4 regions of the Kyrpidia sp. genome follow, and region 2 is predicted to be linked to each of the others. Evidence: riboswitches for the same ligand, from Rfam matches in the RefSeq annotation. Region 2 holds a riboswitch; each other region holds the start of a gene.

What was found. A riboswitch is a leader RNA that binds a small molecule or an ion and turns the genes downstream of it on or off. The one in region 2 is predicted to bind cobalamin.
Region 1: it holds a riboswitch for cobalamin, as region 2 does, so the genes downstream of both, K6T64_RS10135 (HoxN/HupN/NixA family nickel/cobalt transporter) here and K6T64_RS01575 (ABC transporter substrate-binding protein) in region 2, are expected to answer to the same signal.
Region 3: it holds a riboswitch for cobalamin, as region 2 does, so the genes downstream of both, K6T64_RS08090 (energy-coupling factor ABC transporter permease) here and K6T64_RS01575 (ABC transporter substrate-binding protein) in region 2, are expected to answer to the same signal.
Region 4: it holds a riboswitch for cobalamin, as region 2 does, so the genes downstream of both, K6T64_RS10110 (precorrin-8X methylmutase) here and K6T64_RS01575 (ABC transporter substrate-binding protein) in region 2, are expected to answer to the same signal.

Annotation. Positions count from the first base shown of each region.
Region 1 covers NZ_JAILZZ010000025.1:35,094-40,318, reverse strand. Annotated here, with positions in the region: gene K6T64_RS10140 (thioredoxin domain-containing protein) at 64-2,214, shown strand; cobalamin riboswitch at 2,273-2,454, shown strand; gene K6T64_RS10135 (HoxN/HupN/NixA family nickel/cobalt transporter) at 2,586-3,314, shown strand; gene yjbM (GTP diphosphokinase) at 3,408-4,223, shown strand; gene K6T64_RS10125 (B12-binding domain-containing radical SAM protein) at 4,235-5,225, shown strand, end outside.
Region 2 covers NZ_JAILZZ010000002.1:11,742-19,885, forward strand. Annotated here, with positions in the region: gene pepF (oligoendopeptidase F) at 1-220, shown strand, start outside; gene K6T64_RS01560 (alpha-galactosidase) at 300-1,115, shown strand; gene recD2 (SF1B family DNA helicase RecD2) at 1,112-3,337, shown strand; gene K6T64_RS01570 (acyl-CoA dehydrogenase family protein) at 3,379-4,524, opposite strand; cobalamin riboswitch at 4,674-4,853, shown strand; gene K6T64_RS01575 (ABC transporter substrate-binding protein) at 5,073-6,044, shown strand; gene K6T64_RS01580 (FecCD family ABC transporter permease) at 6,054-7,082, shown strand; gene K6T64_RS01585 (ABC transporter ATP-binding protein) at 7,133-8,056, shown strand; gene K6T64_RS01590 (hypothetical protein) at 8,044-8,144, shown strand, end outside.
Region 3 covers NZ_JAILZZ010000016.1:45,692-53,835, reverse strand. Annotated here, with positions in the region: gene bluB (5,6-dimethylbenzimidazole synthase) at 1-494, opposite strand, end outside; gene K6T64_RS08105 (energy-coupling factor ABC transporter ATP-binding protein) at 524-1,381, opposite strand; gene cbiQ (cobalt ECF transporter T component CbiQ) at 1,374-2,159, opposite strand; gene K6T64_RS08095 (energy-coupling factor ABC transporter substrate-binding protein) at 2,146-2,454, opposite strand; gene K6T64_RS08090 (energy-coupling factor ABC transporter permease) at 2,444-3,187, opposite strand; cobalamin riboswitch at 3,418-3,617, opposite strand; gene K6T64_RS08085 (bifunctional YncE family protein/alkaline phosphatase family protein) at 3,894-6,392, shown strand; gene K6T64_RS08080 (ABC transporter ATP-binding protein) at 6,474-7,238, opposite strand; gene K6T64_RS08075 (ABC transporter permease) at 7,240-8,067, opposite strand; gene K6T64_RS08070 (nitrous oxide reductase accessory protein NosL) at 8,073-8,144, opposite strand, start outside.
Region 4 covers NZ_JAILZZ010000025.1:25,798-33,941, forward strand. Annotated here, with positions in the region: gene K6T64_RS10080 (cobyrinic acid a,c-diamide synthase CobB) at 1-651, opposite strand, end outside; gene K6T64_RS10085 (cobalt-precorrin 5A hydrolase) at 648-1,844, opposite strand; gene cobM (precorrin-4 C(11)-methyltransferase) at 1,844-2,665, opposite strand; gene cobI (precorrin-2 C(20)-methyltransferase) at 2,662-3,387, opposite strand; gene cbiE (precorrin-6y C5,15-methyltransferase (decarboxylating) subunit CbiE) at 3,380-4,666, opposite strand; gene K6T64_RS10105 (cobalt-precorrin-5B (C(1))-methyltransferase) at 4,603-5,757, opposite strand; gene K6T64_RS10110 (precorrin-8X methylmutase) at 5,754-6,407, opposite strand; cobalamin riboswitch at 6,536-6,737, opposite strand; gene cobK (precorrin-6A reductase) at 6,905-7,669, shown strand; gene K6T64_RS10120 (tropomyosin) at 7,863-8,144, opposite strand, start outside.

The DNA.
Region 1 (5,225 bases), on a different contig from region 2:
GCAACCCGGATCCTTTCCTCATCAAGGGTCTTTGATCCTGTACAAAAATAAGGGGTGTTCCCCATGACAACAACTAATAAACCCAACCGCTTGGCCAGGGAAAAATCGCCATATCTGCTCCAGCACGCGTATAACCCAGTGGACTGGTTCCCTTGGTCCGAGGAGGCTTTTGAGAAGGCCAAGCAGGAAAATAAGCCTATTTTCTTGTCGATCGGATACAGCACCTGTCATTGGTGTCACGTCATGGAACGGGAATCCTTTGAAGATCCCGAGGTGGCGGAACTTCTGAACCGCCATTTTGTGGCGATTAAAGTGGACCGGGAGGAGCGGCCGGACGTCGACCATCTGTACATGGCCGCGTGCCAGGCCCTGACCGGGCAAGGAGGTTGGCCGCTCACCGTGTTCTTAACACCGGAAAAAGAACCCTTTTACGCCGGAACTTATTTTCCCAAGCGGAGTCGATATGGCCGCCCGGGGCTGATGGAACTGTTGACCCGGGTGGCGCAGTTGTGGGAAAAGGGGGCGGACCGCGTCAAAGACGCCGGGAGGCATCTCACCGGACAGATCGGGGAAGCTCTTGGACGGGCCGCTCAGGGAGAGGTGGATGCGGGAACGCTCACCCGGGCCTTCGAGCAGCTTTTAGCCAGCTATGACCACACCTTTGGCGGGTTTGGCCAAGCCCCGAAATTCCCCCGGCCCCACGATCTTTTGTTTTTGTTGCGGTACGGGGTGCGCAGCGGGCGGCGGGAGGCTTTCGATATGGTGCAGGGAACCCTCGAGGGGATGCGCCGAGGGGGGATCTGGGATCACGTCGGCTTTGGATTTGCCCGGTATTCCACCGACCGGCGTTGGCTCATCCCGCATTTTGAGAAGATGCTGTACGATAATGCCCTTCTTGTTCTGACCTATCTCGAAGCGTACCAAGCGTTGGGCGACCAGCGATGGGCGCAGACAGCCCGGGAGATAGTTACTTACGTGCGCCGGGAGATGACCGATCCCGGGGGTGGATTTTACTCGGCGGAAGATGCGGATTCAGAAGGGGAGGAAGGAAAATTTTACGTCTGGACGCCCCAGGAGATCACAGAAGCGGTGGGGCCGGAGGATGGTGAGGTTCTCTGCCGGTACTTTGGTGTGACGGAGGAGGGGAATTTTGAAGGCGGCCGATCGGTGTTGAATGAGATCGATACGGATGTCGATTTGCTGGCCCGGGAACTGGGAATGACTCCCGAAGAGATTGATGGGAAGGTCCGCCGGGGGCTGGAGATTCTGCGCTCGGTGCGGGATCGTCGGGTACACCCTCATAAAGACGATAAAATTCTCACCGCTTGGAACGGGCTGATGATCGCGGCCTTGGCCCGGGGGGCTCGAGTGCTCGGGGATGCGGACTATCTGGTATCCGCCCGGCGGGCGGCGGAGTGGCTGTGGCGGACTTTGCGCCAGGGGGATGGCAGGCTGTTGGCGAGGTATCGGGATGGCGAAGCGGGGATCCTGGGTTATTTGGACGACTACGCCTTTTATATCTGGGGTTTGTTGGAGTTGTACCAGGCCGGCGGAGATGTGGCGTGGCTGCGGCGGGCGATTCGGCTGGCGCAAGATGTGCGGACGTTGTTTTGGGATGAGAATGAGGGGGGCTGTTTTCTGACCGGGTCGGATGCGGAGGCGCTTTGGTCCCGGCCCAAGACGGCGGAGGACGGAGCCCTGCCTTCCGGAAACTCCGTCCTGGCCCTGGACCTGCTGTGGCTAGGCCGCCTGACGGGGGATCCGGCCTGGGAGCGGTGGGCGGAGGCCCAGCTTCGGGCTTTTGCCGGGGCGGTGTCCCGTTATCCTGCCGGATACACGTTTTTCTTGACGGCCTGGGATTTCGCCGTGGGGCCTTCCGAGGAGATCGTGGTGGCCGAACCGGTTCGCGATGAAGCGGGGGACAGCGGGGAGGGTTTCGTCGGGGGACCGCAGGCTCAGGGCTCTTTTGCCGCGGCCCGCTGGCCGGCAGAAGTTCGGCGCCTGTATCTCCCCCGGGCTCTGTGGGTGGTGAGGCCGGATGGCGCGGAGGGGGATCGGGTGTCGGAGGTGTTGCCCCGGGTGAGTGGCCACCGGTCGAAGGGTGGGGAGACCCAGGTGTACATCTGTCGGGGAAATGCCTGTGAGCGCCCGGTGCTTTGGGCGGAGGCCCTTCAGCGGCTGCAAAGCATTGGCTCCGGGTTTGTGGAGGAGTAGATTCCCGTTTCGGGATCTTTTTCTTAAAGACGGAACTGTAGTATACTTTGGACGACGGACAATGGATGGAAGACAGGGTGCGCCTGATCGGCGCTGAAAAGGGAAGTCCGGTGCAAGTCCGGCGCGGTCCCGCCACTGTGATGGGGAGCGATCCGCAGGGGTCATTGGGCACGTTGCCTGAGAAGACGCGGAAAGGTGAAGATCCTCAGCCAGGAGACCTGCCCTGTCCGACAACCGGCCGCACACCTACGCGGATAGGGGGGCGCGAACATGGTCGTGGTGTTTTCTATGGAGAACACTCCCGGGCGGCGCTCGGGGGGCATTTTTGTGTTTGGAGCCGGATTCGACGGGCGGAAGCGGGGTGGCCGGTCATGACGATCTCGGTGGTGGCCCTCGGCGGATTGGCGCTGGTCCTCGGATTTCGGCATGGAATTGATTGGGATCACGTGGCGGCGATTACGGACTTGATTGCCGGAGGAACCCACCGGCTTCGGGGTCTTTTTTTTGCGATGTTGTATGCCCTCGGCCATGGGACGGTGGTTCTGTTGCTCGGGATTCCGGTCATCGTCGCGGACGTTCACGTGCCGGGGTGGCTGGGGCGTGTCATGGAACCGGTGGTGGGGGCGACGTTGATCGCCCTGGGCGGCTGGGTGTTGGTGATGTTGTTCACGGGACGGCATGAGCTTGCGGTCCGGAGCCGCTGGATGCTGTTGTACCAAGGGGTGCGGCGGGGGTGGAGACGGCTCTGGCGCAAAGATTCCGGGGGCGCCGACCCGGAGTTGGGGGCGGGTGGAGCCTTTACCGTCGGGGTGATTCACGGGGCCGGGGCCGAAACGCCCACCCAATTGATGGTATTCGCTGCGGCGATGCAGGCCGGGGGGCGCACGGCCGCCCTGGGGGTATTTTTCCTGTTCGTGGCGGGCATGCTGGTGGCCAATCTTTTGATTTCCCTGTTGACGATGATGGGGTACGGACTGGCGGGGCGACGGATGGGCTGGAGGGTGGTCTTGGCGGGCTGTACATCGGTATACAGTGTGGTGGTGGGCATCGTGTTTTTGATCGGTCAAGCCGTAGGATTGCCGAGCCTGGCGGGTCCTTGAACAGCGTGTTCATCCCTTGGAGGACGAACCGGAATTCCGGTATGATAAAGGGAGGACGTTGGTCCGCGAAAGTTCCGGCCCACGGGGCCTGGGGTGGTGAATAGGCGCGTGCACACCATTGACTGGGATCGGTTTTTGTTGCCCTATGAGCAGGCTGTTGAAGAGCTCAAGGTGAAGTTTCGCAGTATCCGGAATGAACTCAAGCGAAAGGAAGAGTATTCGCCCATCGAGTTTGTGACCGGGCGGCTGAAGAAAGTCTCCAGCATCCTCGATAAAGCGGCCCGGTTGGGCATCCCCCTTGAACGGGTGGAAGAGGTGCCCGATATCGCCGGTATTCGCATCATGTGTCAGTTTGTCGACGACATTGATCGGGTGGTCCAGCTCATTCGCCAGCGGGACGGCAGGGACATGGAGATCGTGGAGGAACGCGATTATATTCGGCACCAAAAGGACAGCGGCTATCGCAGCTACCATATCATTATTCGGTACCCCATCCAAACGGCCGAAGGGGAAAAAAAGCTGCTCGCGGAAATTCAGGTCCGAACCTTGGCGATGAACTTCTGGGCGACCATCGAACATTCCCTGAACTATAAATACAAAGGCAATCTGCCGACCCAAGTTCGGGAGCGCCTCCGGGCGGCCGCCGAGGCGGCGTTTCAGCTAGATCGGGAGATGTCCGAGATTCGCGAAGAAATCAAGCAGGCCCAGCGGCTGTTTGAAAGGAAGTCGAATTTGGTTTCCTCGATTCTGAGGGATCTGGAACAATTGGAATCCTCGGGACAGGTGGAGATGGCGACGGCCTTTCAGGAACGGCTGCACGGGTTGGCGGGAGATTTTGAAGGCCTGCGGCAGTTGGCGGAAGAAGTCAAAGAGTGGCTGGTGCAAAGTGGAACCGGCATTACGCACTAGGGGGGGTCGGAGTGAAGGTCCTGCTCGCGGCGCTGAACGCGAAATTCATTCACTCTTCCTTGGCGCTTCGCTATCTTCGGGCCGCGGCGGAAGGGGAGTTCGACGTACTGCTCCGGGAGTTCACCATCAAGGACGATCCGTTGCGGGTTTTGTCCGAGGTGGTGGGCGACCGCCCGGAGGTCGTCGGATTTTCCTGTTATATTTGGAATGTCGTTGAAACACTGAAAATCGTGCGCCTCTTGAAAAAAGTGTCTCCGGCTACACGGGTGGTGTTAGGGGGACCGGAGGTCTCTTATGACACCTGGGAGTGGATGGAAAAGTGGCCGGAGGTGGACGCCATCGTCATCGGAGAAGGGGAGGCAACGTTTATGGAGTTGCTCCGGGCCTGGAGGGACGGAGGCGATCTTGGCGAGATCGCTGGCCTGGCCTTCCGCGAGGGGGACCGGGTGAAGATTGCGCCTCGCCGGGGCTGGATTGAACCTTTGGACGCGATCCCCTCTCCTTACCGGGGCCACCTGGAGGAGTTGGACAATCGGATTGTGTACTTCGAGGCTTCCCGGGGGTGTCCGTTTCATTGCCAGTTCTGCCTGTCGTCCATCGATGATGCGGTGCGGTATTTTTCATTGCAGCGGGTCAAAGAAGACTTGGCCCGGTTGATCGATTACGGCGTTTCACAAATTAAATTCGTGGACCGAACGTTCAATTTGAAAAAAGATTATGCCTTGGAGTTGTTTCAGTTTTTGGCCCGGTACCCCGGGCGGACGGTGTTTCAGTTTGAAATCACGGCAGATATCCTGCGCCCGGAGATCGTGGAGTTTTTGGCGGCGGAAGCGCCGCCCGGACGGTTTCGTTTTGAGATCGGGGTCCAGTCGACAAACGAGGAGACGAACCGACTGATTCGGCGGATTCAGCGGTTCGATCGGTTGGCCGGCACGGTGAGGCGGTTGCGGGAGTCCGGTCGGGTGGTGCAGCACTTGGACTTGATCGCCGGGCTGCCCCGGG
Region 2 (8,144 bases):
CTTCTCGGCGGCCACGGCCTTGTCAAGGCGGATTCTGGAGGAAGGGGAGCCGGCCGTCCGGCGTTATCTCGATTTCCTGTCCGCCGGGAGTTCCGACTATCCCCTGGAGGTCTTGGCGAAGGCCGGGGTGGATATGAGATCCCCTGAACCGGTGCGCCAGGCGCTGCAGGTGTTTGAGGAAACGGTGGCCGAGTTGGAAAAAAGTTTTGCCGGGTCCTGAGGCCGGGAAACCGCACAGATCGCCAGGGCGGTAGAAGGGGATGATCCCGCCCGGTGCGGGACGGCGCGGAGGTGCGAGAATGGGGAATCAAAAGGTGTTCGGGGTGGTCACCCGGTATGCGGATCACGTCGGCCAGTTCCGGCCGGCTTTCTGGGAAGTCAAAGACGTCGGCGGGGCTCACCGGGAGCCGGTGGCGGGATCGATTCCTATGGTGAGTTGTTTTGCCGACAATCGGGTGGCAAAAGCGCATCCCGAGTGGGTCCAGGTGGGTCCGGGAGGACAGCGGGCGACGAGAGACCAGCCATATTTTGACTGGGACTGCCTTTGTCCGAGCCGGCCCGAAGTGGAGGCCCTGGCCCTGGAGTGGGTGAGGGACGCGGCGGCGCAGTCGGGTCCAGAGGGCTTTCGGCTGGACGATGTGACCTTTGCCCGGGAAGGTTACTGTCAGTGCGCGGCCTGCGAGGCCGGACGCCGGAAAGCCGGCCTGGACCTGGAGACCTATCGGATGGCTAGGTTAGCGGATTTTGTCGCCCGGGCGCGGTCGTCGGTGGCCGGGAAGCTGTATTTTACACTGTTTCCCGATCCTTATCCCGGGCATCTGGAGAGGCGATTCGGCATCGACGTGGACCGGATGAAGCAGTGGGTGGACGTGTTTGTGGTGCCCATCTATGATCTGGCTTACACGACGACGTACTGGCTGGAAGTCCTGGCCCAAGGATTCCAAGATCGGCTCGGGGGGCACCCCTGGTATCTGGAGCTCTATGGTCTCGGCGTTGAAGAGGCGAAACTGGTGAAGGCCGCCCGGGTGGGGGCGGCCTATGCGGACGGGGTCCTCATTGCTTATGAGAACGATTTGGACAAATTGCGGCGCATTCAGGAGGCGCTGGTCGGTTGAACGGAGAGGATCGATTGGCCCGCCCGGAAGCCGAGGAGGTGACCGCTTCCGGTACGGTGGAGCGGGTGGTCTTCCGAAATGAAGAGACGGGATTTGCCGTGTTCCGCCTGAAAACCTCCGGGGGCGTGATCAGTTGTACAGGGTATGTATATTTTTCCCAAGGCGAAGGGGAGGCCCTGGAGGTGACGGGGCACTGGACGGAGCATCCGCGCTACGGCCGGCAACTTCAGGTTACGGGATGGAGTAAACCGGTGCCCACCGACCGGGAGGTGGCCATCCAGTTGTTCCGGCGCTTGGAGGGGGTGGGCAGGCGAGTGGCCCGAAGGATCGTCGCCGCCCTCGGCCCCGGGGCGGTGGATGCCATCCTCGATCACGGGGAGGCAGCCTTGGCGGGGATTCAAGGGTTGTCGCCGGAGAAGGCGCAGTCGATCGTCCAGCAGGTCCGGGCCCATCACGGGGTCCAAAAGGTGCTCGGGCAATTGATGGCCCTGGGCATTAGCCCGGGTGCCGCCATGCGGGTATACCGAGTGTTGGGGGAAGGGTGTCTTGAGGATATCCGGCGCAATCCGTACCTCTTGGCGGGGGTGGCCGGCATCGGGTTTGGCCAGGCGGACGGGGTCGCCCGGAGGTTGGGCATCCCGGCCGACAGTCCGTTTCGCCTTCAAAGTGCGCTGTTGCATACCCTGGCGGGCTCAACCACCGAAGGCCACTGTTGGTTAGACCGGGCCTTTTGGCTGGCGAAGACGGCGGAGATGCTGGCCGGCATAGACGGGGATCCGTGGGAGGCCGATCAGTTCGAGGAAGCCGCCGGGACCTTGGCGCGGGAGGGGCAGATCCGGCAAGAAGAGGATCGGGTCTATCTGGCGTCTTTGTGGGAAGCCGAGGAACAGGTGGCCCGGTGGGCGGCGGATCGGCTCCGGGTGGCCGCTCTGCATTCAGCCGGGCTGGATGATTTGATCCAGTCTTATGAGCGGGAGTCCGGGGTGACCCTGTCGTTCACCCAGCGGGAAGCGGTTCGAACCGCCATGGCCAGTCCGCTGTTGATTCTGACCGGAGGGCCGGGAACCGGGAAGACCACGACGGTTCGGGCGATCCTCTGGTGCCGGCAACAATTGAATCCCCAGACCAAGGTGGGCATGGCGGCGCCCACGGGCCGGGCCGCCCGAAGGCTGGAAGAAGTCTCGGGATTTTCGGCTGCTACAGTGCACCGTCTCCTGGGCATGCGGGTGGAGGGAATCGCTCAGTTTGACGAGGAGAATCCCCTCCCCTATGACCTGATTATCGTCGATGAGACGTCCATGATGGATATCCTGTTGGCGGACAAATTGGTCCGGGCCGCCGGGGACGCCGGGGTGATTCTGGTCGGGGATGTGGACCAATTGCCGTCGGTGGGTCCGGGGCATGTGTTGCACGACCTGATTCAGGCCGGAGTACCGAGCGTCCGGCTCGATGTGATTTTCCGACAGGCCAGGGAGAGCAACATCGTGGTCAATGCCCACCGGGTGCTCCAAGGGGAGTTGCCCCGCCAGGGCGGGGACTTTTGGTTTGTCGAGGTATCCGGGGCCACGACGGCTGAAACGAATGCGGCCATCGCCGTTCGTCTGGAGCAGGCGGTGCAAAATCTCCTGGCTGAGGGCTACTCGCCTGCCGACATCCAGGTGCTGAGTCCCACTAAAAAGGGGGAGCTTGGCACCGAGGCGTTGAACATTCGACTGCAGCAGCTGATGAACCCCCGGCAGATGGGCAAAAAGGAAATCCCCTTCGGTCGCAAAGGCGAGCGGGCCTGGCGGGTGGGCGACAAAGTGATACAGATGCGCAACGATTATGAGAAAGAGGTGTTTAACGGCGAAATCGGCGTGATCGAAGACGTGGATCCCGAGGAAGGCGTGTTGCTGATTCGATTCGGCGACGCCCTGCACGAATACGAACGGGATGAGTGGGATCAGTTGCGCCACGCCTATGCGATTACGATTCACAAAAGCCAGGGCGGCGAATATCCCGTGGTGCTGATCCCCATGACCACGAGCCACTACATCCTCTTGTACCGAAATCTCCTCTATACGGGGATCACCCGGGCGAAGAAACTCTGTGGGTTGATCGGCATGCCCCGGGCCCTGGGCCTGGCGGTGCGCAACACTCGGCCGGTGTTGCGCAACACCCGGCTGACCGAGAAGATTCAAGTATACAGCAGGGGGCGAGGGGCAGATCCGGGGGATCCGTGACCACCGTTGAGGGTCTGGTCACATCCCCCTCTCCGCTGCTTTTAGGGGAGAAGCCCCATTCGCTTGGCGATAATCTCTTTCATGATTTCGCTCGTTCCGCCGTAGATCCGGGTTACGCGCATGTCCCGCCAAGCCCGCTGGATCGGATATTCGTTGACGTACCCATATCCGCCGTGAATCTGCAGCGCTTCATCCGCCACTTTGCAGGCCGTTTCCGTGGCGGTGAGCTTGGCCATGGAGGTTTCAGCCACTGCATCCACCCCTTGGGCGAACAGGTCCAGGGCGTGATAGGTCAACTGGCGCGCCTTTTCCACCTCCACCGCCATGTCGACCAACCGGTGGCGAATGACCTGGAACTGGGTGAGGGGACCGCCGAACTGCTGACGGGTTTTCGCGTACTCCACAGCCATATCTAAGGCCGCCTGGGCGGTCCCCAGGGTTTGCAGGGCGATCATCAGCCTTTCCCATTGAAAATTGTGCATCACCAGATAAAATCCTTTATTTTCCTCCCCGAGCTTGCGGTGTGCAGGAATTCGGCACTCATCGAAAAAGAGTTCTGCCGTATCCGAAGCGTGGTTTCCTACTTTTTCTAACTTGCGCTGCACGTGAAATCCTGCGTCATCCCGCTCGACGATAAATAAGGTCACACCCCGATGCCCTGCCTGGGGATCGGTTTTTGCCGCCACCACGTAAAAATCCGCATAGACCCCGTTGGTGATAAAAATTTTGTTTCCGGAAAGGACGTAACTGTCGCCTTCCCGCACCGCCCGGGTGCTGATGGCCGCCACGTCCGATCCCGCCCCGGGTTCGGTGATGGCCAAGGCCCCGATTTTTTCTCCTTGAACCCCGGGGACCACATAGGCTTGTTTTTGTTCTTCGGTGCCGAAGCGATAGACCGGGCGCATGGCGATGCCGATGTGGACGCCCACGGTATTGGCGAATCCCGAGGCGTTGAGCCGGCCGAGTTCTTCATGCAGCACTGCTTCCGCCAAGGGATTTTCCCCACTTCCTCCATACTCTTCCGCAATATTCAAGCCAAAATAGCCGAGTTCGCCCATCTTGCGCAGCACGGTCCGGGGCACCTGCTCCGCCCGCTCCCACTCGTCGACATGGGGGGCGATCTCTTTCTGCAGGAATTGCCGAATGGCACTGCGCAGTTCATCATGCTCGCGGGTGAATGGATGCATGGTGCCGTGTCTCCTTTCGTGTGAATGGGATTGCTCTCCGAGGCTTCGGGGACAGGTTGAGTATATCATCCAAACGGTCGTTTGAGAAGGAGGCCAGCTTGCCGGGCAAGGCGGGAGTCGTTATACTGGGGATGCGGATTCATGTATTGTGCAACGGAGACAGGCCGGGTGCCCTTCGGGGCGTAACGGGGAACCGGGTGAGAATCCCGGGCGGTCCCGCCACTGTAACCGGAGAGTGCGTTTTCAAGATGCCACTCGCCCATCGCGGGGAAGGCGAAAGCGCGCGAAGACCCGGAAGCCAGGAGACCTACCCGGTCGAACTCCCGAGGGGCCTTCGCGGAAAGGCCGGGGGGAGGCGGCGAGGGGAAGGACGTGAAGACCCTGCCGCCCGAACAGTATCGCCCCGGCGAAAGCCGGGTTTTCTTTTTGGGCTTCGGGAATCAGTCAAGAGCCCGGCCGGGCATATCCCGGCCCTGCTTCGGAGACAGCCTTTCCCCGGCCCCTCCCCCGGAGGAGAAGGCACATTCGGAGATGAGGGAGGCTCGGACATGGTCCGAATGGATGGGAAGCGAAAGTTCTGGACGGTCCTCGTTCTTTTCGCGGTGATCTTGATTCTTTCTTCCTGCGGAACTGGGGCGGCTCCTTCCGCGTCGCCCCAAGGAGGGGCGAGTCCGCCGGCAGTCACCCACTATCCGCTCACGATCAAAGATGACAGCGGGACATCGGTGACCATTGCCCGGGAACCCCGGCGGATCGTCTCTTTGATCCCCAGTCATACGGAGATCCTGTTTGCCCTGGGTCTGGATCGGAGGGTGGTGGGCGTCACGACGTGGGACAACTATCCTCCGGGGGTTCAAAAAAAGGTGGAAGCGGTCCTGGACGGATTGAACCCGCCCATCGAGCGGCTGGTGGCCCTTCACCCCGACCTGGTGGTGCTCGGTTCTCACAATGAGAGCATTGTTCAGACGGTGAGAAACGCTGGGCTGACCGCCGTGATGTACGACCCTCAAAGTCTGGAGGCGGTCTATCAGACTATCCAGGCACTGGGCGAGATCACGAACCGTACATCCCAGGCCGCGGCCTTGGTCAATCAAATGAAGGCCAAAGCTTCGGCCATTGCGGCCAAAGTGTCGCAAATCCCACCGGACAAACGGGTGAGGGTCTACGTGGAGGCCGATCCGAACCAATTATATACGGCGGGGAGCCACACGTTTATGGACGAGCTGATCCGTCTGGCCGGAGGCATCAACGTGGCGTCGGATCTAAACGGGTGGCAGCCGATGAACGCCGAAATGCTGATGCAAAAGAATCCCCAGGTGATCGTGGTGACCTACGGATATTACGTGCCGGATGCCGTGGACAAGCCGAAACAGCGGCCCGGATGGCAAGTCGTGGATGCCGTGCGCAATAACCGGGTGTATTCCGTCGACTCGGACTTGGTGAGTCGCCCGGGCCCCCGGATCGTCGACGGAGCGGAAACCCTGGCCAAGCTCTTCTATCCGCAGTTGTTCCAACCCTGAGCCGCAGCCATGAGAAAAGATCGTCGTCGGTCATGGATGTGGGTCGGGGTCTGGTTGGCCGCCGTCGCCGTGTCCCTGGCCGCCAGTGTGGCCATCGGACCGACCGCCACGGATCTGGACAGCCTCTGGCGGGCGATACTGGCGGGACCGGGTGCCAAAGCCCCGGAGGCTGCCGGGGGCTGGGTTCAGGCGGTGGTATGGGAGATCCGCTTCCCCCGGGCGGTTCTGGCCCTTTTGGTCGGGGCGGCTCTCGGGGCCGCGGGCGCGGCTTATCAAGGGGTGTTACGCAACCCCCTGGCGGACCCTTTTATCCTCGGCGTGTCTTCCGGGGCGGCCCTGGGGGCGGTGGCGGGTATTCTGTTCGGGGGACAGGTGGGCCTGTACGGCTTGTTCGCCGTCCCGGGGCTGGCTTTTGTCGGCGGCCTTGTCGGGTTGGCGGCGGTGTTTTGGCTGGGCTCGATCCGGGGGCCGGGTTCCCGGAACAATACGCTGATTCTCGCCGGGGTAGTGGTCCAATCGTTTTTTGGAGCCATCCTCACCGTGTTGATGGTGGCCGCATCAAACCGACTGCCCAATGTGATGCTATGGCTGTTGGGAAGCCTGGCCAATCGGGATCCCCGGCTGATCTGGAGTTTGGTTCCCGCCACTGTCCTGGGGTTGACGATGGTTTGGTGGGAAGCGCGGAACCTGAATGTCCTGACCCTGGGTGAAGAGGAAGCGGCACATCTCGGGGTGGACGTGGGGGCTGCCCGGCTGGTGATTTTGGGGGCGTCCTCCCTCATGACGGCGGCAGCGGTGTCCGTAGCCGGGATCATCGGGTTTGTCGGCTTGGTGGTCCCTCATGTGCTTCGCATCCTGGCTGGACCGGACCACCGTACCTTGCTGCCGCTGTCTGCCCTGGGGGGCGGCGTGTTTTTACTCTGGGCGGATAACGCCGCCCGCACCTTGGTTCCCGGGCAAGAGATCCCCATCGGGGCGATCACCGCTTTTTGCGGGGCGCCATTTTTTGCGTATCTGCTTCACCGGCAGGGGCGGTAGCGAGGGGTCGGCCGGGTCGACGAATTGGGGTGCGGAGAAGGGGGCGCGAGATGGACGGGGCGAGATTAGAAGCGATCGGGCTTTGTAAATCATACGGAGACCGGGAGGTTCTCCGGGATGTTTCGTTTTCCGTGACCCCGGGGACGGTCCTGGCGATAATCGGGCCGAATGGGGCGGGCAAGAGCACCTTGGTCCGCCTGGTGACGGGGATAGAGCCCCCGGATCGCGGCCGGGTGAGTCTGGACGGAGTGCCGGTATCGTCGTATTCCAGAAGGCAGTTGGCCCGGCGGATGGCGGTATTGCCCCAGACCCCCCTGGTGGCCGGCGGGTTTTCGGTGTACGATACGGTCATGATGGGGCGCCATCCGCACTTGAGGCCGTGGCGCGGCGAAACAAACCACGACCGGCAGGTGGTTGAACGAATTTTGTGGGAAACCGGGCTGAATGATCTCGCCGGGGTGACCGTGAACCATCTGAGTGGCGGCCAACGGCAGATCGTGGCTCTGGCGATGGTGTTGGCCCAGGAGCCCGACGTGCTCATCTTGGACGAGCCCACCACTTTCCTCGACATTGGCCACCAAATGCAGATTCTGAACCTCGTATGCGGGGGCACGGCGGGGCGGGGAAGGGAAGGCAGGAGGCCGGCGGTGATTCTCGTGCTTCACGATCTCAATCTCGCTGCACTCTACGCACACAGGACTTTGTTGTTGAGGGCCGGGAGCACCGAGGCCTATGGATCGCCGGCGGAGGTGCTGACCGAAGATCACATCGAGTCGGTGTACGGCATTCGACCCCGGGTCTTGCGCCACCCGGATGCGGGGGTGCCTCAGATCCTGCTGCCGGCCCCGCCCTGGAGCGCTTTGGGTGTCCAGGGGTGGAGCAGTGCAGGCGGACGAGGTGGCGCACAATGGGCGACAACACCGGACGCGATGCCCGGCGGCAATAGAAAGGAACGAATGTCATGCAATTCTTGATTCTTCTATCTGTTTTTCTCGGCCTGACGATCCTTTTTGTCGGGGGGTATATTTGGACCAACCACATTCGCGGCAAGGTGGTGTATTT
Region 3 (8,144 bases), on a different contig from region 2:
GAAAGGATGCTGCGAATATCTGTTTTCTTATAAAAACTGACCCATCCCATCGCCAGCCCTTCGGCACAAGCCGCCAGCCACATATTTTGAATGGCACACGCCGTAGACAGGATATCCGTTTCAGGTATCGAGTTCCTCCCGAGAACGTGATCGCCCCCCCGGGTCGGATCGCAGGTCACACAAATGGTCAGTGGGGCTTCCCGCAATGCCTCCACCTTGAGACTGAGAAAAAGATCCTTCCGGTCGTCTTCATAGTGAATCGCGAGAGCACGGCGTTCCTTGTCAGCAGCCCAAGACAGGCGCTCTTTCACTTCTTGGTCTGTAATTAAGATAAAATTCCACGGTTGCATAAAACCCACCGAGGGTGCATGATGGGCCGCCTCCAATATGCGATCGAGCTTGTCTTGTGGAATGGGGTCGGGAAGAAACGATCGAACATCACGGCGTGTTCGGATGACTTTGTAAAGTGCTTGTCTTTCCGTATCGGTAAACACGGTATTTCCACCTTTCCCTGATTGCCGCATTACCCGAAGGTCGGGCGCCTATCGGCCGCCGCTCGGGCAATAGGCGCAGACAGTTCTTCCACCGTTCTGGGGGGCCCACCATCATACAGACCCGCTTTGTTCAATTCCTCCCAGACCCTCCACAACACCGGTTTCGTCAGAGATGCCCTTTTCAGAATGTCCGTGTCACTGAACACATCCTTCGGCAAGCCCTCGGCGAGAACGCGCCCGGCATGCATGATCACGACCCAATCCGCCCACGCATAGGCAAAGTCCACATCGTGGGTCGACAGAACGATTTGGATTCCTTGACGGTGTAAACGCTCTAACAATTCGAGCAACGCGTGAACCTGTCCAGGGTCGAGGGAAGCGGTGGGCTCATCGAGAATCATCACTTCCGGTTTCATGGCCAAAACTCCGGCCAACGCAACCCGCTTTTTTTGGCCGTAACTGAGGAGATGCACGGCCTTGTCCCGCAGATCCCAAAGTCCGGTGATGTTGAGTGCCTCCTCCACCCTCGCCTCAACTTCAGGCGGGGACAACCCCAAGTTCATAGGCCCAAAAGACACATCCTCCCATACATGACCGATCACAACTTGTCGATCCGGGTTCTGAAAGACGATCCCGACCTTGGCTCGCAGTCGAGCAAGCTCTTTGCGGGCGTACCGAACCTCCTGCCCCCGAAAAAGGATTCGGCCGCGAAACGGGCGCAAAATCCCGTTCAAATGCAGGAATAACGTCGATTTTCCCGCACCGTTGGAACCAAGAAAAGCGACTTTTTTTCCGCGTTCAATACCTAGGGATACGCCCTGCAGAGCTTGGGTTCCATCTTCATAGTTATACTCGACGCCTTCTAATGCGAAGGTCGGCTTATCCATGCAACCGCCTCCCCACAAGCCAAGCCGCAACCGCCAGACCCACCACGGCCGCGCCCATCCAGGCGGCGGTTTTGAGACACACCGCCCATGGAGGCGGCAGGACGGTCAGTCGCCCGCGGTACCCCCGCGAGATCAGTGCTCGGTACAGATCCTCCACCTCCAGTCGGCTCTTGACGGCCAACGCCGCCCCCAGACGACCAAGGGAAGACAAGCTCCGGCTCCATGACCGATACCCCAGCCGAGAGGACTGAGCCACATACGTTTGTTGAGCCATTTCCATGAGAATAAACAAATAGCGATACATGAGATGCATCACTTCCAAGAGAATCTCGGGCACGTTCACCCGGCGCAACATGTCCACGAGATCCGGCACCGGCGTGGTAAGCGCCAGGACGTACATCGAAGAGGTTACGGCCAGCGCCCTGACCCACACGGTCACCGCCGTCCGAACCCCTTCTCCGTTCACTCCAATCCACCAGCCGGGGATTCCATCCATCGAGCAAACAAGGGGAAGTCCTGAAGGCTGTACTTGAACCAAGAGCGGGATCGCACCAAGCGACAAAAACGACAACGGCAGCGCCATGAAGCGAAGGAACGCCCGTATGGGGATCCCGGCCCCGTATCTCAGGAAAAGTCCCGCGATCACAGGTATAATCGCCGCTACCGGCGTTGGAAAGACAAACGCACTTCCTCCCAAAGCCGCGGCAAAAACTGTTTTTTGCAGCGGATGGAGCCTGCGCCACCGGTTGGCATGGGCCCATCGATCAACCGGACTCATGGCGATCCCTTCTGCGGGCATGAAGATAGCCAATGGAATAGCCGACAACCCCGGCACCCAAGGCTGCCTGGAGGGAAAACAGCAAACTCTCGATCTCACTGCCCGGGGGTTCCCATAAAGGGGAAAACCAGGGCCGGTAGTTCGGATCCAGTTGGTGTACCATCTCCTTCCCTTGATCATCCGATCCTTGGAACTCCGCTGTTCTGAGAGTCAATAACGGCAATGCCGCTAAAGCGACCGCCAATAAACCGAGAAATCCATTTTTCCCCCAACGCCGATGATGGTTATGCCTCATGGTGCGCCTCCTCAGCCAGGTTCATCGCTCGGCTCAGAACCTCGGGATTGTATTTCATCACCCAGTTCACCATGATAACCGTGAGCAGCCCTTCGCTGACGGCGAGCGGAACCTGGGTGACGGCAAAAATCGATGCGAATTTCCAAAATGATGCCGCTACTCCCCCGATAGGGGCGGGAAACGCTAAAGCCAACTGGAACGACGTCGTGACATATGTCGATAAGTCACCCAAAGCGGCGGCAAGAAATACAGCTACTCCTCGCCCGAATCCATATTTATGGACCACACGGAATACAAGATAGGACACTGTGGGCCCGACAACGGCCATGGAGAACGTGTTGGCGCCAAGGGTCGTGATCCCGCCATGGGCCAGGAGCAACGCCTGAAACAATAGGATGATGCAACCGACGACACTCATCGCCATAGGACCGAACAAAACAGCCCCCAGACCCACTCCGGTCGGATGTGAACTGCTTCCTGTGACCGATGGGAGTTTGAGAGCCGACAGCACAAAAGCAAAGGCCGCCGAAAGCGCCAATACAAGCTTCATCTTCAGATTGTCTCCGGCTTGTTTTTGTAAAGAACGAGTCCCGAGGATTAAAGCGGGCAGACATAGCACCGCCCAAAAAAGACACCAACCCAAGGGAAGATAGCCTTCCATAATGTGCATGGCATAAGCTTGGCGCGGGAGCCAAAAGGCCATAAACAGAACCAGAATAACCCACCTGACCATCTTCACTCCCCCAAATCTTCGACCGTCTTGTTTTCTTCAGGACATAGCAAAACCCCTTAACCACGAACATGTTAAGGGGTTTTCAAACATCCGGACCATTCATCACCGCTCAAAGACCTGCTTTTCTGTGCTCCGGCCAGTCCTGCGAAATCCCGCATCAAGCAGAGGACACCAGGCAAAGAACGGTGCGATCGCCTCACAGTGAACCACCCCCTATACCTCGTAGGGTAGAGTTCTTTTGGAAACGGGCCGGTATCCTGGCTTCGATTCATCACTGCCCTACGCCTTCCCAGTTTCCCAGTGGCGCCATGTAAGGCAGTTCCTCGTTACAGTGGCGGGACCGCGCGGGACTTGCACCCGACTTCCCGTTTTCCCGAGCCAGCGCTCTTTCCGAACAATGGCCTCGGGCACCCGTTCCAGGTATGAAATTGTTAAGAAAAGAACGATCTCTCACGCTCCAACACTGCAACTGTACAGATACGTCACCCGCCCACCAAGCCGGGTTTCGTTGAAAACAGTTTACTGACGATTGTATGGTCTGTCAAGCATGCGTCACATGATCCTTTTTTCGCAGTACTATGACCCACAAACATTACACAATCTTCAGATTTATAACGTTTCTATCTTTACACGCCGGGTCTATCATAGGACATGTCCGGTAATTGCCGGGCGTTGGAAGAATCAACAAAACAAGGAGGAGAGGCGCATGAAGGAGCGGAGGATTGCACGAAAAAGGTGGGTGGCGGGTGCAGCCATGGCTGCGCTCATGTTAGGGACCGGCTTAGCACCGGGATCCGCATGGGCCCGGGAGGCCGGGCCTCAATCAAATGGCACCGCGGTCACCTCCTACGACTGGGTCGTGACCCCCGCTGGGAAGCAGGTCACCCTGGGAGATTTCCCGATGGGTGGCGCCCTCAGCCCAGACGGTCGATACCTGGTGGTCTCGAACGACGGGCAAGGCACCCAGTCCCTTCAAGTCATTGATCTCAAACAGCAAAAGGTCATTCAGACCATACCCTACAAGTCTCCGGAAGCCCTCTATCTCGGCGTGGCTTTTAGCCCGGACGGAAAGACGCTGTACGCCTCGGCAGGCGGTAACAACAAGATCCGCGTGTTCCAGCTTCGCGACGGCCAACTGTCCGAGCAATCCCCCATTGTGCTCATCGGTCTAACCCCGGGGCCCAAGGCCAATAACCAAAAGGGAAATGCGTATCCCGCGGGACTGACCGTTTCGGCAGACGGCGGCTTCTTGTATGTCGTCAATAACCTGTATAATACCGTGGTCAAAATCGACACCTCCACGGGCAAGGTGGTGGCCCAGGGGAACGTCGGCCAATACCCGTACACCTCTCTTCTCTCCCAAGACGGAAAAACCCTTTACGTCACCAACTGGGGCGAAGACACGGTGACCGCTCTGGATCCGGACACCCTACAGACCCAGGCCACCATCAAGGTCGGTCTTCACCCGAATGCCCTGGCCCTGAACCCCCGCACCGGCGCGATCTATGTGGCCAACTCGGACAGTGATACCCTCTCGGTGATCGACCCTTCCCGGCAAAAGGTCGTTCAGACCATTTCCCTCGCTCCCTATCGAGGCGCCCTGCCCGGAAGCCAACCGGATGCCCTCACCGTGAGCCCGGATGGCCGCACCCTCTACGTGGCCAATGCCGGCAACAACGACATCGCCGTCGTCGATCTCGGCAAAGGGTCCCCCACCGCCCGGGCTGATGTCAAAGGCCTCATCCCCACCGGTTGGTACCCCACTGGAGTATACACAACGGACAGGGGAAAGCAGATCCTGGTCATTAACGCCAAGGGCCTCGGGGCCGGACCCAACACTCAAGGGCAGTATATCGGGAATATGATAAGCGGCACTCTTTCCATCATTGACGCCCCGAACCCAGGCGAACTCCTGCGTTACACCGAGCAAGTGAAGCGCAACAATCAACCCGCTTATGGGCCTGGGTCCAACGGGCGCCCTGGTGACGGCCGGACGGACCGGTTTCCCATCCCCCGATTCCTCGGCCAGAATTCCCCGATTAAGCACGTGATCTATGTCATCAAAGAAAATCGCACCTACGACCAGGTGTTCGGCGACATGGGCAAAGGCAACAGTGACCCGTCCCTGACCGAATTCGGCAAGGACATCACCCCGAATCTTCACAAGTTGGCCAACCAGTTCGTGCTCCTCGACAACACCTACACCGACGCCGAGGTCAGCGCAGACGGGCACAACTGGTCCACCGCCGCCGAAGCCAATGATTACGTAGAGAAAAACTGGCTGGCCAACTACAGCGGCCGGAACCGGGGATATGATTTCGAGGGCACAAACCCCGCGACCTACCCACAAAATGGATTCATCTGGAATGACGCGACAAAGTCCGGAGTGTCGTTCCGGGACTATGGGGAGTTCGTGGAGAAAGACCCCAAGACTGGCAAATGGGTTCCCACCGACCCCAGCATCGGGCAAAACTATGATCCCGATTATCCTGGTTGGGATTTGAACATCTCTGACCTGACCCGCTTTGACAAGTGGAATGAGGAATTTCAACAATACGTGAAAAATGGAAATCTGCCTCAGTTCGAGATCGTTCGATTGCCGAACGACCACACCATGGGCACCAAACCTGGAGCCCTCACACCCCAGGCCTATGTGGCCCAGAATGACTACGCCCTCGGAAAACTCGTCCATACGGTGAGCCATTCTCCCTATTGGAAAAACACGGCCATTTTCGTGATCGAGGACGATTCCCAGGACGGCTTGGACCACGTGGACGCCCACCGGACCGAAGCGCTGGTGATCAGCCCGTATACCCAACGGGGCGGCGCCGTGGATAGCACTTTTTACGATACGGCCTCCATGTTGAAGACCATAGAACTGATTCTCGGCATGAAGCCGATGACCCAGTACGACGCCGCGGCCCTGCCGATGATCAACGCCTTCACCACCCATCCGGATTTTGCGCCCTACGACGCCGTGCCCCCGACCTATCCCCTCGACGCCCGCAACGGCCACAATGCCCCCATGGCCATGGTGTCCGAACAGATGGACTGGAGCCAGGAAGACGTGGCCTCGCCCAAGAAATTGGATGAAGTCCTATGGGCAGCGACTCATCCGGGACAACCGTACCCGAAAAAAAGCGAGGCGGACGGTAGCCCCAATGCGGCCAACGGCAGCGCCGGTGTTGCCGAAGCAGCCGATTAATCCCTCCGGATAAAGGTTGAGGGCCGTCCTTTCCACCGGAGGCCCTCCCTTTCTTCTCTCATCATTTCTACGAACAGTTCGTCACCCCGAACCGTCGCGCCGTTGTCCCCTCCCTTCCGAAGCCACCCGAGTGCCCGGTTCTTTGCGAATCAACTCGGCAAAAGCAGCCGCCAAACCGCCGGCCCCGTATCGGGTGCGGAAAGATTCTACCGCGCCCGAGCTGATCACCCGTCCCCGATTCAGAAAAATCACCTCATCGGCCACCTGTTCGGCCACATCGAGCTGGTGCGTCGAGAACACCACCGACCTCCCGCTCTTTTTGACCCCGACGAGGAGCTCTGCCAGGGTGTCCACCCAATACGGATCCAGGCCATTGGTCGGCTCGTCCAGCACCAAGATGGGAGGCTCCGCCAGGATCGCTTGGGCGAAGAGCAGTCGCTGCTGCATGCCCTTAGAAAAGTGGCCAACCCGCTTGTCCCGCTCCGCCCCAAGTCCGACGATTTCCAAAACATCCCGGGCTCTTTTCTGGTCCAGCCCTTTGAGCCCCGCGAAAAAAGCAATGGTCTCCCAGGCGGTCAAACCCGGGGAGAAGGAAAAATCATCCGGCATGTAGCCGATCTGTTCGACATAAGCTCGGGTCCGCCGACCCGTTTCAATCCCATTGACTCGAATAACCCCGCTCGTCGGCCGCAGGAGGCCCACCGTCATGCGCAGGATCGTACTTTTGCCAGCACCGTTTCCGCCCGCAAGGGCCAACACCCGTCCGGGCGGAAGCCGAAAGCTGAAAGGATGGACCACCATATTGCCGCGGATCGTTTTTGAGATCTTTTCCCACTCCAGGCCCATCTCACCCACGGCGTCGCCCCCTCTCCCAGACCCACACAGCGAGCGTTTGAAAAACCGCCAGCCACAGCAATCCGAATCCCGCCATCACCACCGGTCCCCAAGGCCCCGACGCCCCTTCCACCAACTGGACATAGGCCGGACCGAGGATCGATCCGGCCCCGAGCTGGATGACGGTGAACAGACGGACCAATTCGGCAGGATTACAGAACGTGAGCAAGGTCAACATCGGTTTTACGGCGCTATGGGGCATGAGATTTAACGAGGCAATGAGAAGGGTTGGCCAGGCGAGCACCGTCACAAACCACACCCCGACCCCCATGGTCAGCGCCTGCCAGCGATTGGCCGCCAGGGCCCCGATCATGAGGGCAATCCCGAGGTACAACAACAGGATGGCCGCTGAAAAACCCAGGAACAGAGCCAGATCCGCCAGGGTCACCCCCTGCCCCAGCCAGGCCCCGACCAGACCGAACAGCCCGAACCCCGCAGCCAATATCGACGCCAAAACGGCGACCAAGCCTACAAATTTCCCCGCCATGTACGCCCTGGAAGACAGAGTATAAGTCGAAAGCAGATCCCGGGTGCCGTCCTCCTTTTCGGCCGTCACGGAAAAAGCACCTAAGAGCAGCGTCATCATCGGCAGCAGATAGAGGATCAGGTTCATCATCGTCGCCGTGGCATGGGTATACGCCGGCAGCCCGGCTGCCCGGTTCGACTGGATCAAAACCAGAGCCAGGCTAAACACGCTGAAGAGAGCGAGAAATGAGTATGCCCAGGGATTCCGGTACCCCAGCTTCATTTCCCGCTTGGCAATGATCCATACAGCGCTCACTTGGGTTAGTGCCCCATTCCCGCGCCGCTCATATTACCTCCGTTCATGCTGCCGCCGCTCATGTTGCCCTGCATCTG
Region 4 (8,144 bases), on a different contig from region 2:
CCCTGACAACTCCCCGCGCTCCAGGGCGGGAATGAGACCGAGATGGCGCTCGGGAGCGGCGAGATCCAGCCGCCTGGGCAGTGCGCCCAGGACGGGGATGCCGCACGCCCCTTCCACGGCGGTCCGGATGATCTCGGCGTGGCCCGGGGATCCCACCCGGTTCGCCACGACCCCGACGATGCGGACCCGGGGGTCGAGGCGCTGAAAGCCGAGCACCACCGCCGCAGCGCTCCGGGCCATGCTGTGCACATCCACCACGAGGATCACCGGAACCTGGAGCAGCCGGGCCACCTGGGCGGCACTCCCCCGGTCATTCCGGGGGTCTTTGCCGTCGTAGAGCCCCATGACCCCCTCGATCACCGCCACATCGGCCCCGGCACACCCGCGGAAAAAGCTTTCGCTAAGCGCTTCCTCGGGCACCATCCACGTGTCCAGGTTGCGGGCCGGCCGGCCCGTCACCGCCCGGTGAAAGGTCGGGTCGATATAATCCGGTCCCACTTTAAACCCCTGCACCGTCAATCCCCGCCGGCGCAATTCCGCCATCAGCCCCACCGTGAAGGTGGTCTTCCCCGCCCCGGAGTGGGTGCCGGCAATGAGAAGGCGCGGGCAGGAACTGCCGGAACTTGGTTTCGCAAGGGCCTTCCCTTTCACGGGCCAGCCCCCCTTTCCACCGCCCCGTTCTGGAGATCCGGACATTTTCTCGCCACGGACAGAGTGACATTTCCAGAAACGATTTTGTCGACGAGCAGCCGGTCGGTGCCCGCCGCCCGCATGGCCGCAGGTTCACTGACTCCGTAAGCCCCGGTGTAGCGATACACCATCTCCGAAGGGTGCCGCATGGGCATCTCGTTCAGTTCAACCGGAGTGTAGGCAATCAGGGGCCAACCGCGATCTCGGCACAGCGCCACCAGACCCGTTTCATCTTTTTTGCGGTCGATTGTCGCCACCGCCGCCACGCTGTCCACCGCCAATCCCTTCGCCCGGAGGGTCCCTTCCACCACCTCCTCGATCTCCGCCCGGGGGGTGCCCCGGTTGCACCCGATCCCCAGAATCAGGGATTTCGGGCGGTAGACCACCCAGTAAGGAGCAAACTGACGCAGCTCCTCCTCGGACCAGATCCGGTCGGTGATGAGGAGCAAAGCCCCAAAGCCCGGCAACCCTTGCCGGGCACGCTCGGCCACCGCCCCCCGGGCTTCCTCCAGGCTGTCACACCGGTGGATGGTGGGCGGCAAAGGGGTCGGGCGGGTCCACCAACCCCGCTCTCCGGCCTCTTGGAGAACCAAGACCGGCTCCTCGTTGACCACCGCCGCCGATGCCGGAGTGACGTGGCGGTCGTCGGCCAAAGTCCAGCCAAAAGATCGACCCAGGAGGTCCACGGCGATGGTCCGGCCCACATCCGAAGCCGTGGTGATGACGGGCTGGGCACCGAGAACCTCGGCCACGCGCTCGGCCAGGCGGTTCGCTCCCCCCAGGTGTCCGGAGAGGACAGAGATGGCAAACCGCCCGGCGTCATCCACCACCACCACCGCAGGATCGGTCTTTTTGTCCCGCAGCACCGGAGCGATCATCCTCACCACCGCTCCCAGGGAGATAAACAAAATCCAGCCCTCGTAGCGGTGAAATCCATCTTGAAGCAACTCCCGGACACTCCCGGAAAAGGGCGTCGCCCGAAAGGAACTGAACGTCTCGCCCTCCTGAGCTCCCCCGGCTGCCCGGAGGTCAAATTTCTCACTGTAGTACACATCGACGCCGCCCAGCCCTTCCGCCGTCCGCCAGGCCAATTCCACCCCGTGTTTGGTGATCGCCACCGCGGCGTAAGGCTGGGGATGATCCGGCCACGGCATCACGGCTCCTCCCCCCCGGGGGCATCCCCGGCCCGTACCGCCCGCCGGTACCGATGGGCAAAAGTGGGATCGTAAAGCCGGGATTTTGGCCCATCGGGACGGCGCAGCCCGGGGTCCAGGGCCGGCCCGGCCAGGATCAAGGCGTGACTTCGGATTTGGGCGTCCCGCATGTCCTCGACAATTCGGCCCAAGGTGGAGCGGACAACCACTTGGTCCGGCCAGGTGGCTTTGTACACCGCCGCCACCGCGATATTGTCCTCCCATCCCGCCTGCCGCAGGGCGTTTCGGACATCCCCCATGAGCCCCGCCGACAGGAACAGCGCCAAGGTGGAGCGGTGCCGGGCCAGGGCGGTCAACTCCTCGCCCGGCGGCACCGGCGTCCTCCCCGCGGCCCGGGTGAGGATCACCGTCTGGGTCACTTCGGGCACCGTCAGCTCCGCCCCCAAAACCGCCGCCGCGGCAAAAACTGAGGAAACGCCGGGAACGATCTCCCAGGGGATCCCCGCAGCGTCGAGCCGGGCGGCCTGCTCAAGGATCGCCCCGAACACCGACGGGTCCCCGGTATGGACCCGGGCCACCCGCTGGCCCTGCTCGGCGGCATCGATCATCCGCCCGGCGATCTCTTCCAGGGTTAGCCCCGCGCTTTTCTCAATTCGGGCCTCGGATTTCGCTCCCCTCAACACCTCGGGATTCACCAGGGAATCGGTGTACAGAATGAGATCGGCTTCCTCGATCAGGCGCTTGCCCTTGACGGTGATGAGTTCCGGATCCCCCGGCCCTGCACCGATAAAATACACTTTGCCGATCCCCGGGCGGCTCATCGTTCCTCCCCCTTTTTGACGATCATCAGGGTGAGGTATTCCAGTTCCCGGCCCCGGAGCTCCCGGACATCCCGAAAGACCTGCTCATCGGGGGTCCCGCATTTGGTCACCACCGCCGCCCGGTCCACCAAGTGCAGCTCTTCCAAAAGATCCACCATCATATCCATGACTTTTGCCACTTTCAAAAACACCACGGTGTCGTGGTCCGCCAAGGCCCGGCGCATGGCCTCCCGGTCATTCACCGCGGGGATGATGCCCACTCTCTCGTCCCCGTCCGCCAAGGGAATATCCAGCCGGGCCGCCGCTCCGCCCGGAGAAGAGACCCCCGGGACCACCTCCACCTCCACCCCGGGGTGAAGCCGGCGCAGGAGCCGGACCAGATGAATGGCCGTACTGTACAGATACGGGTGACCCTCGGTGATAAAGGCCACGTCCCGGCCGGCCGACAACTTCTCCCACACCCGGTTCACCGTCTCCTCCCACTGAATCCGCAATTTTTCCGGATCCCGGGTCATGGGAAAGACCAAACCCAACCGCTCCGGGCCCGGGGTGGGCAGCAGACTTTCGACGATGGAAAGGGCATAGCTTTCCCCGGAGCGCATTTTTTGCGGATATGCCACAACCGGAGCTTCCCGCAGAATCCGGTGGGCACGCAGGGTTAGCCACTCGGGATCCCCCGGCCCCACCCCGAGCACGAACAATTTCCCCAGTCGATCAGCCATTCTCGTTCCCAGCCCCTTCCTCCGCCCGTCGGGCGGCCACGATGTACACCGGATCAAAAGCTTCAAACCGGGTGAGATCCTTAATGGGGCGGCTGCGGGCCACCTGGATCAGCGTCACGTCCACCGCCATCCCCCGATTTCGCAGCCCCTCCACCGCCTGATAGAGATTTTCAAGCGTCGCGGCGTTCACCACAATGCGGCCCCCGGGCCGCAGGCGCCGGACGCAGACGTCCAGCAACTCCTCCATCCGCCCGGCGGTGCCGCCCAGAAACACCGCGTCGGGGTCAGGAAACGCCTCGAGTCCGTCCGGGGCCGTGCCATGCACCCAGTGGACCGGGCGGTGGAATTTTTCCACGTTGCGGCGGAGGTTCTCACAATCTTCCTCATTTTTCTCGATGGCGTACACCCGTACCCCCTCCGCCAACCCCGCCGCCTCGATGCCCACCGAACCGGTACAAGCCCCGATATCCCACATCACGGCACCCGGGCGAATGTGCAACTTCGCCAGGCTGACCACCCGGACTTCCTGTTTGGTGATCAGCCCACGCTTGGGTTTGCGCTGAAAAAACGCCTCATCGTCAATCCCCAGGGGCCAAACCGCCTCCCCCGATGCTCCTTTTTTATGGGCCTCCGCCCCAGTCCCTCCTCCGTCTTGCCGGCGGCAGATCACCACCACGTTGAGGGGGGCGAACTCCTGCTCCGCGGCGTCTGCCACCGTGTACCATCCCGTCCGCTCATCCGGCGCTCCGAGGTTCTCCGCAACGAACACCTCCACCTCCGAAAGCCCCGCCTTCTGGAGTGCCCGGGCAATTCTCCCAGGCGTACTCCCGTCCGACGTCACCAGGGCGACTTTCGCATGGGTGCGCACCCAGTCCACCACCGGCTCCACATCCCGCCCGTGCACCGAAGCCAAAAAGGCGTCCTGCCAAGGCTCTTTCATCCGGGCAAAAGCCAACTGAACCGAAGAGACGTGGGGGTGGATCTCCACCTGTTCGGGGCCGAGTTTTTTCGCCAAGTACCCCCCGATGCCGAAAAAATTCGGATCGCCCGAGGCCAGTACCACCACCCGGCGGCCTTCCCGGCGGGCCTGATCAATGCGATCCACCGCCCGGGAAAGCCCCTCTTGCACCGCCAGGACCTCCCCGGAGTATTCGGGAAAATAGTCCAAATGCCGCCTTCCCCCCACCAACAGGTCAGCCTGTTCAATCCATCGCCTCACCGGGACGGGCAGTCCCTCAGCCCCGTCCGCTCCGATGCCGATGATCCGGACCGGTTCCACGGCCTCTCCCCCCTTCCGATCACGCGCCCCTCCAAATCGCAGAGGATCATTTCCACCCCGAAGGCTCCCCCGACGTGCTCAGAAGCGCGTGCACAGATCTCTTCGCACAATCGCTCAAAAAATGCATGGTACCCCTTCGACCAAAGGACATCCCCGATCTCCTTGGCGGTATTCGCCCGACGAATTCCTTCCGCCTCGGAGGGCGGCACTCCGGACTGAACGGCCAGGTCGGCCAGCCACCCCGGGTCCACCGACGATCCTTTTGAATGGAGATGCATGTGTCCCGCCGCGGCCTTGGAGAATTTTCCAATCATGCCGCAAAGGGTCACTTTTTCCACGCCCCGTTTGGCGCACTGCTTGAGAGAAAACCCCAGAAAATCCCCCATTTCGATAAAAGCCTCTTCCGGGAGATGGGAAAGCTCCCGCATAGCCACCTTTTCACTGCGCCCCCCGGTAGTCAACACCACCTGCCGGCACCCCGCCGCCGTGGCCACACTGATGGCCTGGGCTACGCTGGCCATCCACGCCGCCGTGGAAAAGGGCTTGACAATCCCCGTGGTACCCAGGATTGAAATTCCTCCGATGATCCCCAGCCGGCCGTTCATCGTCTTTTTCGCGATCTCTTCGCCCCCGGGGACGGAAATCACCACCCGAATCCCGCGCCGCCCCAGCATCTCCGGCCCCGCCGCCTCTTCTGCGGCCTGGCGGATCATCCTCCGGGGCACCGGATTGATGGCCGGCTCCCCCACGGGCACGGCCAGCCCGGGCTTCGTCACCCGACCCACTCCCTCGCCACCCTCGAGTTCAATCCCCGGCTCTCCCCGCCAACTCACCGTGGACCAGATCCAGGCGCCGTGGGTGGCATCGGGATCGTCCCCGCCATCTTTGATCACGGCGCAGGCGGCGCGCTCCGGCGTAAACGATAAACCTTCCACGGCGAATCGCACCCTTTGCCCGGCCGGGAGCCCGATCTCCACCTCGGACAGCGGCTGTTGGTGAACCAGGGCCCATACGGCTGCTTTCGTCGCCGCCGCAGCGCAACTGCCAGTGGTATAGCCGTGGCGCAGCGGCCGCTCCGGCGGTTCGGTCATCTCGCCCCCGCCTCCGATACGGCCAACAGAGACAGGGCATTGACGATGGCCACAGCCACCGGACTGCCCCCTTTGCGGCCCTCATTGGTGATAAAAGGCGGCTGATCCAGACCGGCCAACTGCGCTTTCGATTCCGCCGCCGATACGAACCCCACCGGCACGCCGACGATCAGCGCCGGGCGCGCCTCCCCCGCCCGGACGAGGCGAATCAACTCCAACAGGGCGGTCGGGGCGTTACCGATGGCCACGATCCCCCCTTCCGCCATCCGGGCCGCCTTGCGCATCGAAACGATGGCCCGGGTGGTTCCCCGGCGCCGCGCTTCCTCGGCCACGTCCGGATCGGAGATGAGGCAGTGCACCCGCCCCCCAAACCGCTCAATCCGCGCCTTGGAGATCCCCACCTGAACCATCTGGACATCGGCCACCACCGGCCGTCCCTCCCGGATGGCCCGAATCCCCGCTTCCACAGCCTGGGGATGAAACCGCAGCGACCTCCCCAGATCAAAATCTGCACTGGCGTGAATCACCCGTTGGACAATGGAAAATTGTTCTTCCGTAAAAGAATGCTCCCCCAGTTCTTCCGCAATGATGGCAAAACTTCGGGCCTCGATCTCCTCGGGCCGGACTGTCGACGGCACAAACTCGCTCACCCCATCTCCCCCTCCCCCTGCGGGTACAAAAAAACCCCCGACCCATCGGTCGGAGGCAATATGCGTTGACGCCTGGTGGGCCTCAAGAGCCCGGAATCGGCACACCGCACCCCATACCGCGAGGGTCTTCCGGCGTTTCCATCAAGGTAGGTCTCCTGGCTCCCGGGTCATCGCGGCCCTCCGTCTTCCCCGCAGCTAAGCGAGTGACGTCGTCCTCGGCGGACGTGGAGGGCAACTCGTCCGGTCACAGTGGCGGGTCCGCTCGGGATTCTCACCCGATTCCCTGTTACCTTCCGCCGCAGCGGAAGCACCTTGACGTCGTTGCCACAAACAGTCATTCTTGAAATTGGATGAAGATAAGATTCGTTGTAAGCATAACTCACGATCCGGGACTGTGTCTAGAGCCGTTTTCGCCGATCCCATCTGTCCTGCCACCGAGATCCTGGCTTTTCAACTTTTTTGACCGAAAAATGTTCCCGTGAAGAGGTGGTTCTCCGATGCTGTTTCTCCTTGCCGGTACCAGCGACGCCCGGGCCCTCGGCGTTCAGTTGCAGAACGCCGGCTACCCGGTATTGGCCTCGGTGGTCACCGAAAGTGCCGCATCCTCTTTGCGTAAGGAGGGGCTCTCGGTCACCGTGGGCCGCAAATCCGCCAATGAAATGGCTAGGCTCTTTTCCGAAAACGGAACCCGGGCGGTGGTGGACGCCAGCCACCCCTTCGCCGAAGAAGCGTCGCGAAACGCCATGGAAGCGGCCATGATTGCCGGCATTCCCTACATCCGGTATGAACGTCCGAGCTCGGAATTATCCGAACATCCAAACTTACACTTAGCGCGGGACTACCGCAACGCCGCAGAGCTCGCCGCCTCCTTCGGCGGCACCATTTTCTTGACCACCGGCAGCAAAACCCTGCCCATCTTCGCCGAAGTCCTGTTGAAAGACCCGACCATCCGGATGATCTGCCGCATTCTCCCCACCGAGGAAAATATGCGCACCTGCACCGCCCTCGGCATTCCTCAGCGAAACATCGTGGCCATGCAGGGTCCGTACACCTCGACGCTCAATGCGGCCTTCTATGAACATTTCGGCGTGACCACCCTGGTCACCAAGGAGAGCGGCTCTGAAGGCAGCGTCATGGAAAAAATTCAACCCGCTCTGGACCGCGGCATTCATACTATCGTGATCTGCCGTCCGGGCATTCAATATGAGCACCTGTGCCACAGCGCCGGCGAAGTACTGGAAACACTGGACCGCCTGCTTTAGGGGGGCGGCCGTTTCCACTTCGCACCAACCGCTGGATCCCCTTGATCACCCGGCCGATCGCAGCCACAACGATCGAAAGGGACAGGGCGGATGCCCAGAAGCTCCTTTTGAGATCTCGCACCGCCTGAGCCTTCAACCGGGCGTCGTCCACATCATCTCCGTTTCCAGGGCGGTCTTCTCGGCATCTCGCCGATCATCGATTCTTCATCATATAAATCTCCCGATCGTGCTCGCCGATTTTGCGATCGTAAAAAGCCAAATCCGCTTTCGTAACCATGTTCGTTTCGACGTGTTGCAGCCGCTGATCGATACCGATGGTTCTGGCGTCGATCTCCAAAACGGCCTGGCGCATATGCGGAAATTCTTCCAAGATATGCTCGACATGTACGACCCGGCAGTCCACATCTCTCACCCGCTCTTCGACAGTGGACAACCGGCTCTCGACCACATCCAAGCGGCGTTCGACCGCGTCCAA